DNA from 3 places in the Ectopseudomonas toyotomiensis genome. Region 1 is predicted to be linked to each of the others. Evidence: predicted binding sites of a transcription regulator. Region 1 holds the regulator's gene; each other region holds the start of a gene.
The links. Region 1 encodes FliA, which starts transcription of late flagellar genes. Its sites were predicted from a motif close to CTAAAGTTTNNNNNNNNNNNGCCGNTAA; they were not measured.

Region 1 (3,278 bases):
ATGCATCCCGTACAGGTGATTGCGGTGACTGGCGGCAAGGGTGGCGTCGGCAAGACCAATGTGTCGGTCAATCTGTCCATGGCCCTGGCCGATCTCGGCCGTCGGGTCATGCTGATGGACGCCGACCTTGGCTTGGCCAACGTCGACGTTCTGTTGGGCCTGACGCCCAAGCGCACCCTGGCCGATGTCATCGCGGGTGAATGTGATCTGCGTGACGTTCTGCTGCAGGGGCCGGGTGGCGTGCGCATCGTGCCGGCAGCATCCGGTACGCAGAGCATGGTCAGCCTCACGCCGATGCAGCACGCCGGGTTGATCCAGGCGTTCAGTGACATCAGTGAAAACCTTGACGTGCTGGTGATCGACACCGCTGCCGGTATCGGTGATGCGGTGGTCAGCTTCGTGCGTGCGGCGCAGGAGATCCTTGTGGTGGTCTGCGATGAGCCCACCTCGATTACCGACGCCTACGCGTTGATCAAGCTGCTCAATCGCGATCACGGCATCAGCCGCTTCCGCGTACTGGCCAATATGGCCCATAGCCCGCAGGAAGGACGCAATCTCTTTGCTAAGCTGACCAAGGTGACGGATCGTTTCCTCGATGTCGCCCTGCAGTATGTCGGTGCCGTGCCTTACGATGAGTGTGTGCGCAAGGCCGTGCAGAAGCAGCGCGCCGTCTATGAAGCCTTCCCTCGATCCAAGTGCGCCCTGGCGTTCAAGGCGATAGCTCAGAAGGTAGATACCTGGCCGTTACCGGCCAATCCCCGTGGTCATCTGGAGTTTTTCGTCGAGCGTCTGGTGCAACAACCGACCGCAGACTCGGCCGTATGACAGCAGCTTCTGGACTTCGTATGTACAACAAGGCTCAGGCGCAGGACTCCCAGCACCAGCTGATCGAGCGCTATGCGCCGCTGGTCAAGCGCATCGCCTACCACCTGCTGGCTCGTCTGCCGGCCAGCGTGCAGGTCGATGATCTTATCCAGGCCGGCATGATCGGCCTGCTCGAAGCCTCGCGCAAATACGACTCCAGCAAGGGTGCCAGTTTCGAGACCTTCGCCGGTATCCGTATTCGCGGCTCCATGCTCGACGAGGTGCGCAAGGGTGATTGGGCGCCGCGTTCGGTGCACCGCAACAGCCGGATGGTCAGTGATGCCATTCGTGTCGTGGAGGCCAGAACCGGACGGGACGCTAAAGATCACGAGGTTGCGGCCGAACTCCAATTGAGTCTGGAAGATTACTACGGCATTCTTGGCGACACTTTGGGCAGCCGCCTGTTCAGTTTCGACGACCTGTTGCAGGACGGCGAACATGGCGGGTTGCACGAAGACGCCGGACACACTCACCTCGAACCTTCGCGGGACCTCGAAGACGAACGCTTCCAGGCGGCCTTGGCCGATGCCATCGCCGGTTTGCCGGAGCGCGAACGTCTGGTGCTGGCGCTGTATTACGATGAAGAACTGAACTTGAAGGAAATCGGTGAAGTGCTGGGGGTTAGCGAGTCACGTGTTAGCCAGTTGCACAGCCAGTGCGCGGCGCGTTTGCGCTCGCGGCTGAGTGAGTGGCGCGCTGGCTGAACGCGGCGTACTCGCAGGCGCAAACGGTTTCACGATTAAAGGGCGTAGTTGCAAGCGCAATACGTTTGGGACTGTACGGAGGTCGACTTGGACAAGAACATGAAAATCCTCATCGTTGACGATTTCTCGACGATGCGACGGATCATCAAGAACCTCTTGCGGGATTTGGGTTTCACCAACACCGCGGAAGCCGATGACGGCACCTCGGCGCTGCCGATGCTGCAAAGCGGCAGTTTCGACTTTCTGGTGACCGACTGGAACATGCCTGGCATGACCGGCATCGACCTGCTGCGCGCCGTACGTGCCGACGAGCGCCTCAAGCACCTGCCGGTGCTGATGGTGACTGCTGAAGCCAAGCGCGATCAGATCATCGAGGCGGCCCAGGCCGGTGTGAATGGCTACGTGGTCAAACCCTTCACCGCTCAGGTGTTGAAGGAAAAGATCGAGAAGATCTTCGAGCGGGTCAACGGCTGATGTCAGCCGCGAGGGTGCTATGGAACACGATGACTCCACGCTGGGTGACCTCGAGTCGACCCTGAAAAACAATGCCCGCGATCTGGTCGATAGCCTTGAACAAGGTAATTTCGGCGCCGCGGTGCAACTGATCAACGAGCTGAACAAGGTCCGCGACCGCGGGCTGTATCACGAGGTCGGCAAACTGACCCGTGAACTGCACAACGCCATTGTCAATTTTCAGCTCGATCCGCGTATGCCGCATGCCCAGGAGCTGTCGCAGATCGCCGATGCGACCGAGCGCCTGAACTACGTCGTGACCATGACCGAGAAGGCCGCCAACCGGACCATGGATCTGGTCGAGCAGAGTGCGCCGCTGGTCAACGACCTCAGTGACGAAGCGCAGAGCCTCAGCGCTGAGTGGGGCCGCTTCATGCGCCGCGAAATCGGTGCCGACGGTTTCCGCGAGCTGGCCAAGCGTGTCGAGCTGTTCCTCGCCCGCAGTGAACGAGATGGCGCCAAGCTCTCCGGCCACCTCAACGACATTCTGTTGGCTCAGGACTATCAGGACCTTACCGGCCAGGTGATCAAGCGTGTCACCCAGCTGGTGACCGAAGTGGAAAGCAACCTGCTCAAGCTGATGCTCATGGCCAGCCAGGTCGACCGTTTTGCCGGTATTCAGCACGACCACGAAGCGCTGCGTACCGAACAGGAAAAATCAAAAGAGCCATCGCGGGGTGAAGGTCCGCAGATTCATGCCGATAAGCGTGATGACGTCGCCTCCAGCCAAGACGATGTCGACGACCTGCTGTCCAGCCTAGGGTTCTAAGGAGCACACAATATGAGCTTCGGCGCCGATGAAGAGATCCTCCAGGATTTCCTGGTAGAGGCCGGCGAGATTCTCGAACAGTTGTCCGAACAGTTAGTCGAGCTGGAAAGCCGACCGGACGACATGAACCTGCTCAACGCCATCTTCCGCGGTTTCCATACCGTCAAGGGCGGAGCGGGTTTCCTCCAGCTCAACGAGTTGGTGGAGTGCTGCCATATCGCCGAAAACGTCTTCGACATCCTGCGCAAGGGTGAGCGTCGCGTCGATTCGGAGCTGATGGATGTGGTGCTCGAGGCTCTTGATGCAGTAAATGGCATGTTCGGCGAGGTGCGTGAGCGCCGCGAGCCGACGCCCGCGTCGCCTGAACTTCTGGCGGCATTGTCACGCCTGGCCGAACCGGGCGGCGCTGAAGCAGCTCCTGCGCCGGT
Region 2 (3,278 bases), 2.4 Mb from region 1:
CTCTGCTCGCTGGTAGCGGTGGTGATGGCGGCGAATTGCTCGCCGGCCTCGGCGCTTTGCTCACTGATCTGCGCCAGCGCCGCAGCCACCTTGGCGTTACGTTCCAGGCCGTCCTGCATCAACTGTCGGCCGTGCTCCATGGTGGCGATGGCGCTGCTGGTCTCGCTCTGGATGCTGCCGATCATGGTGGAAATCTCGTTGGTCGCCTCACGGGTGCGTCCAGCCAGGTTGCGCACCTCGTCGGCGACCACGGCAAAACCGCGGCCCTGCTCGCCGGCCCGCGCTGCTTCGATGGCAGCGTTGAGCGCCAGCAGGTTGGTCTGGTCGGCGATCGCGGTGATGACGCTGACGATACCGCCGATCTCCTGGGAGCGCTGGCCGAGGCCGTTGATCGCCGTGGAGGTTTGCTCAAGTGCTTCGGCGATCTGCACCAACGCTTCGGAAGCCTGATCCATCGAGGTACGCCCGATGCGGGTCTGCTGGGCATTGTCGCTGGCCAGGCGTTCGGTGCTGCGCATGTTGTCGGCGATGTTCTGCGAGGTGGCACTGAACTCCTCCACCGCGCCGGCCATGCTGCTGATCTCACCGGATTGCTGATCGATGCCCTGATAGGCGTCACGCGACAGCATGGACATCCCCTGCGAGCGCGCGCTGACATCCTGAGCTGCGCTGCGAATACCCGCCACCATGCTCGCCAGCGCCTCGCCCATGCGGTTGAAACTGCGCGCCAGCTCACCGATTTCATCGTCACTGGACTGCGCCATACGCGCGCCGAGATCACCGGCACCGAGCGCCTGCGCCTGCTGGACCAGATCGCCCAGCGGGCGCAGTTTGCGTCGCAGCAACCAGACCACGGCGATCACCGCCAGCAGCAGGGTCAGTGCACTACCGATGGCCAACTGGGTACCGACACGCCAGGTAACGGCCTGAATTTCCTCGCGCGGCATGCTCGCCAGCACCACCCAGGGTCCGCCGGTAAAGGGCATGGCGACGCTGTAGAATTCATTCTGGCCATCGTTCCAGAAACCGCCGTCCCCCGAGTGTGCGATCAGATCGCCGAGGGCTGCCGGCAGTGTATCCAGAGCGCCAGTACCAGCAGGCTTGACCAGCCACTTGCCCTGCTCGTCGAGCAGGGCAAGCGAGCCTGTTTCGCCAATGCGAAATTCGCTGAGTTTGTTGAATTGCAGCTTCTGCGCGTCGGTGTAGTCGAAGCCGACGAACAGCACCGCAATGACCTGCCCACTACCATCACGCACGGGGGTGTACTGGGTCATGTAGTTGCGGTCGAAGAGCAAAGCCCGGCCCACGTAACTCTGCCCGGCCAGCAGGCGCTGATAGGCCGGGTGCTGGTGATCAAGCGCCGTTCCCAGAGCACGAGCGCCATCCTGCTTGGTCAGCGAGGTGGTGATGCGGATGAATTCGCTACCGTCACGCACGAATACCGTGGCCACACCCGCAGTCATGCGCGTGAAGTCATCGACCTCGGTGAACTCGTTGTTCAAGCGCGTAGCCCCCAGGTAAAGCGCAGGTGTCTGCATGCTGCCAACGTTCACACGCTCTTCACTGCGCACCTGCAGCCCCGTGCTGAAGCGCTGTTCGAACAATCCAGCCAGCCGCTGCGTGCTCTCACGCAGGCTGCCGTGGAAGGTTTCGAGCTGGTCGGCCAGCAGCCCCGCCTCGCTGCCCAGGTGCTTTTCGCGAGTGACCAGATTGGCCTCGTTGAGTGAGCGCAGGGCAAACAGGGTGCTGATACTGATCAGCATCACCAGCACCAAAGCCAGCATGGCAGCCAGTTGCAGGGCTATACGAGAGCGAGGAGGATTCATGAGGACTCCAGATGTGCGCCCACGAGCATATGGGCAGATAACTCAGGCAATTTCGATACCACCCAGTCGTCATATGACTTGGCGAAAGGCCGCGAGGATACTTGAGCACTCAGCTCGGTCAATATCAAAGCGCCATACGGTCGTCATTTATTATCAAAACAGTGTGACGAAGTGATGATTGATAGGTTTTATCGATCGCTCAATAGATGATGGCACTCATGCCTATAGAGAGCATCCTTGCCACATTACAGTCGACCTGCCCGGTCCTGGATGGCTGCCAGAGCCCTTAGCGCTGGCCATGATCGTTCAGCGCAAGCGCTCGACCCCTGGCAGTGACAGCGCGGCGACCTCCGCCAGCAAGTAGTCACGCAAACGCTGCAGACGTGTCTGCGCACGATGTCCACGCGGCCACACCATATAGTAGCTGTCGCCACTGAATACCGCGGTCGGCCAGGGCACCCCAAGCCGGCCGGCATTCACGTCCTCGGCCACCATCAGCAGATCACCAATGGACACGCCATAACCGCGTGCCGCCGCAACGATGCCCAGTTCGAGCATGTCGAACAGCTGCCCGCTCTTCAGCGGCACCTGTTCGATCAGGCCTGTAGCCTGCAACCAGCGCCGCCAGTCGCGGCGATCCGGCGTCGGGTGCAGTTGCTCCGCCGCGCGCAGCCGCGCCAGCGACCAGGGGCCGGCCTCGGAATCGCCGGCAGCGCACACCGGAATCAGCCACTCCTCGAACAGCAGCACGCTCTCCCACTCATCTGGAAACTGACCATCGGACAGCAGCACCGCGCAGTCGAAGGGTTCATGGCGGAAGTCGACCTTGTCCACGTCCATCCAGGCGCTGGTGAGCTGCACTTCGCTGTCCGGGTTGGCCAGACGAAAGTGCGACAGGCGTGCCAACAGCCAGCGCATGGTCAGGGTCGACGGTGCCTTCAGGCGCAGCACCTCATCGTCGGCGTGCAAGACAGCGCTGGCACGCTCCAGTGCATCGAAACCCTCACTCAGCCCCGGTAGCAGGGCACGGGCCGGATCGGTCAGGTGCAGGCTGCGGCCACGGCGCTCGAACAGACGGCAGGCGAAGTACTCCTCCAGCGTACGGATATGCCGACTCACCGCGCTCTGGGTGATTGCCAGCTCTTCGGCGGCGCGCGTGAAGGAGGCGTGCCGGGCTGCGGCCTCGAAGGCGCGCAGGGCGTAAAGCGGTGGTAAACGACGGCTCACCGCATCGAACCATGAGTTTTAATCATGCCTGGCATGGCTATTTTCCTTTTGTGAGCAATCGACAAGAACCACAGAATAGCGGTCATTGCTCATTCCCCGACAGCCTGGGGATGCTTACCCTGCCGAAGTTTTACTCATCATGAAGAATTCCCTTGGCCACGAACTGGGTGCGCTGCTGCGCCTGGCCGGCCCGCTGATCTCCGCACAGCTGGCCCACGCGTTGAT
Region 3 (3,278 bases), 850 kb from region 1:
CGAGGAAATCGCCTGAGTGATCAACTCCAGCGCCGTGCCCGCAGCCTGGGCCACCTCGAGGGTGGAGCGGGCCCGACTGTTGCTGCTCTGCATCGAACCGACCGCCTGATCGGTGCCGCTTTGAATGGCACCGATCATCTGCTCGATCTCCTGGGTGGATTGCTGAGTGCGATGCGCCAGCGCACGCACCTCGTCAGCCACTACCGCGAAGCCTCGTCCCGCATCACCGGCCCGCGCCGCCTCGATGGCAGCGTTGAGCGCCAACAGGTTGGTCTGCTCGGCGATGGAGCGGATCACGTCAAGCACCTTGCTGATCTCACGGACCCGCTCGGCCAACTTCTCGACCTCACCCGCGGTACCATTTACATCATCGGCCAGCTGACTGATCGAGTTCACGGTCTGGCGCACCTGCTCGCGCCCCTGCTGCGCCGTAGCATTGGATTCGCGCGACGCTTCGGAAGTACTCACGGCATTACGCGCGACCTCTTCGACCGCGGCAGTCATCTCGTTGACTGCCGTAGCGGCCTGTTCGATCTCGGTGTTCTGCTGATGCAGACCGCGAGTCGAATCCTCGGTCACCGCGTGCAATTCTTCGGAGGCAGACGCCAGTTGATTGGACGAGTCGGCGATGCTCTGAATGGTGTTACGCAGGCTCTGTTGCATGCTTTTCAACGCTGCCAACAAGCGCGCCGGTTCATCGCTACCTTCAGCATGAATGGCCTGGGTCAGGTCACCAGATGCCACCACCTCCGCCACCCGCACGGCTTCGCTAAGCGGCGCGACGATACTGCGAGTCAACAGCATCGCTAGTACGACGGTAACCAGAGTCGCCAGAACCATCATCGCGATGACCCAGATACGTGAAGACTCGGCCACCTCCTTGGCCGACTCGCCCGCTGCCAGTGCGCTCACACGATTCAGCTCAGTGAGTTTGACGAGGCCCTGCATCATGGCATCGGCGTGTTGATTGAGCACACCGCCAGCTATTTCGATGGCCGCATCGAAATTGCCCTGCCGAACCGACTCCATTATTCGACTCTGCTCCTGCAAGTAAGCCGCCTCGGAGCGCTTGAACTCATCGTATATGCTGCGCTCCTCAGAGCTGGAAATCAGCTGCTCATAAGTCTCCTGATTCTTAGCAAGGGATGCACGCAACTCCTCAGCCAGACGCAGATTGGCCTGCACCTCGGCCGAATCTCGATTAAGCATCGAACGCAGGGTAATGGCACGCAAACGCAAGACATCCTTGGACACATCGCCAATGGCCAAAACGCTTGGTAACCAGTTCTCGTTGATCTCGTCGGACTGTGCACGCATTTCGCCCATCTGCGTCAATGAAAATATTCCAAGCAACACCACCAGCAGAGCGACCAGCCCAAACCCTAGAGCTGCCCGGGGGGCGATAGAAAAATTACGCAGCGACATTTTTGCAACTCCCATTGCGCGCTTAAATCGAGACATCCTTTGCCGTACCTGGCAAAGGACCTTAAGAGATTGCGCTAATCCCTTCTTTCTTATCGACGCCATTCAGGCGCTCTTGAAAAAGAAAGAGAAATTTCTAACTCCTCAGTTGTCGTGACCGGCACCTGGTCGACGTGCTAGCGCCGCTGCTGAGCGCGCCGCTCTTATCCCGTCATTTCCGAAAATCATAGCCACGCTAAGGACTCTCGCCAGGATGAACGCCCATAGATCCGAGCGTGCTCTACGACTCAGCTTGGAAACAGACAGGGTATGGACAGGCGCGACCAACAACGAAGTGCAGCCGTACAACGGATATGTGCCGAGATGCGTGTGCCGCTGCTCAAGCAGGGCATGCTGCAGTACCTGGTGATGACCTTGGCACATCTGCACTCAGGTGAATGAGGGTACGGCTGGGGTCAGCTCGTTAACGCCCGGCGAGACAATAGCCAGGCCACCGCCCTGCTCAAGAGGGCGAATAACCAGCGACATGGCTGTGACGCCCGGCTCACCGAGCGCACCATGAGAGTTGAATCAGCTTCCTGGCGCTACGCCCGACGCTTACTGGCGTTTCCTGCGCCAGGCGTAGCTGCATGCGCTGACCGATCCAGGGGGTGGACCAACCAACCAACCGCAAATCCGAATATGCGGTCCTGATAGGCTGGAGCATGCGCGGCGAAAATGGTCATCCTGCTGATTGATCAGCGCACCATGAAGCGCTGTTCAGCCAGCTTGCGATCCCCCTGATAGACGATGAAATGCCACTCACCGGGCACCACTTCGTGGTGTTCGGTGAATTCGAAGGCCATCACGTCCTGCGGGGCGCCGACTACCAGCTTCTGCTGAACTTCGAACTTGTCATGACGCTGACCATCCGGGGTGACCACACCAGGGGTGAGATACAGCAGCGTCAGCGGCGTATCCCCCTCGCGCTTACCGGCCAGGCTGTAGCGCATGCCGAACTTGGTACCGAGCTTGGCGGGAATCTGCTCGGTGCGTTCGATTTCCTGGTTGCTGCGAGTCAGGACCCGCTCGCCGGGCTGGTAGTCCTGATACTGGCTGCTGAAAATGCCGTATTCCACAGGCCCTTCGACACGGACGTCAGCCTGGCTCAGACCTGCCCAGGCGAATAGGCCGGCCATCATGGCCACTCGGGTGTAATGCATGGTGCGCTCCTCGTTGAGATGAACGCGAGCCTATGACACCCGAGTGACAGCCTGATGACAAATGCGCTAGCGGTCCAGCTCGGCCTGCACCTTGCGCGGTAACACGGAAAGGAAGTTGTCGCGCGCCACCTTGTGCGCGACGTCTTCTGGCAGGGCATCGAGAAACGGGTCGAAGCCCTTCATGTACTCGCCCAGGCTGCCGAAACGGCCGACCACATCCGAGCCCAGCATGAAGCGCTCCGGATAACTGCTGACCAAGTGCACCCACTTTGCATCAGGCGTACCGTTCTCGTCGAGCAGATAGGGACGCAGCATGGTCCAGGACAGGTCGATATAGAGGTTCGGGTACTCACCGAGCATGCGTTCGACCGTCTCCAGGAGGAAGTCGAGCTTCTCCTGATGACGATGAATCTCGGCACTGGTGCCAGCATGCGCCCAGATGAAACGCACATGCGGATGGTTGCGCAGCGGCGCCTCGATTTCCTGCAGATAGATCGGCTCACGCTCACGCTTGGAGGTGATGTTCGAATGCAGCATCACCGGCAGGTCGTACTCGGCGGCCAGATGAAAAACCCGCGCCAGCGCTTCGTTGTTGGCACGCGGCGCACTGCCATGAATCAGCGCGGTGAGATCGTCATGTCGGGTGAAGACCTC

Region 2: JWV26_RS11955 (methyl-accepting chemotaxis protein) is a predicted target of FliA. The motif match lies at 1,905-1,932, and genes of this name have one in related genera.
Region 3: JWV26_RS21265 (methyl-accepting chemotaxis protein) is a predicted target of FliA. The motif match lies at 1,515-1,542, and genes of this name have one in related genera.

Annotation. Positions count from the first base shown of each region.
Region 1 is NZ_CP070505.1:197,360-200,637, reverse strand. Features, by position in the region: gene fleN (flagellar synthesis regulator FleN) at 1-825, shown strand, start outside; gene fliA (RNA polymerase sigma factor FliA) at 822-1,568, shown strand; gene JWV26_RS00920 (chemotaxis response regulator CheY) at 1,668-2,042, shown strand; gene JWV26_RS00915 (protein phosphatase CheZ) at 2,062-2,850, shown strand; gene JWV26_RS00910 (chemotaxis protein CheA) at 2,863-3,278, shown strand, end outside.
Region 2 is NZ_CP070505.1:2,591,002-2,594,279, reverse strand. Features, by position in the region: gene JWV26_RS11955 (methyl-accepting chemotaxis protein) at 1-1,826, opposite strand, end outside; gene JWV26_RS11950 (LysR substrate-binding domain-containing protein) at 2,133-3,053, opposite strand; gene JWV26_RS11945 (NorM family multidrug efflux MATE transporter) at 3,193-3,278, shown strand, end outside.
Region 3 is NZ_CP070505.1:4,581,956-4,585,233, reverse strand. Features, by position in the region: gene JWV26_RS21265 (methyl-accepting chemotaxis protein) at 1-1,425, opposite strand, end outside; gene JWV26_RS24575 (hypothetical protein) at 1,732-1,863, shown strand; gene JWV26_RS21260 (DUF3859 domain-containing protein) at 2,160-2,624, opposite strand; gene JWV26_RS21255 (amidohydrolase family protein) at 2,691-3,278, opposite strand, start outside.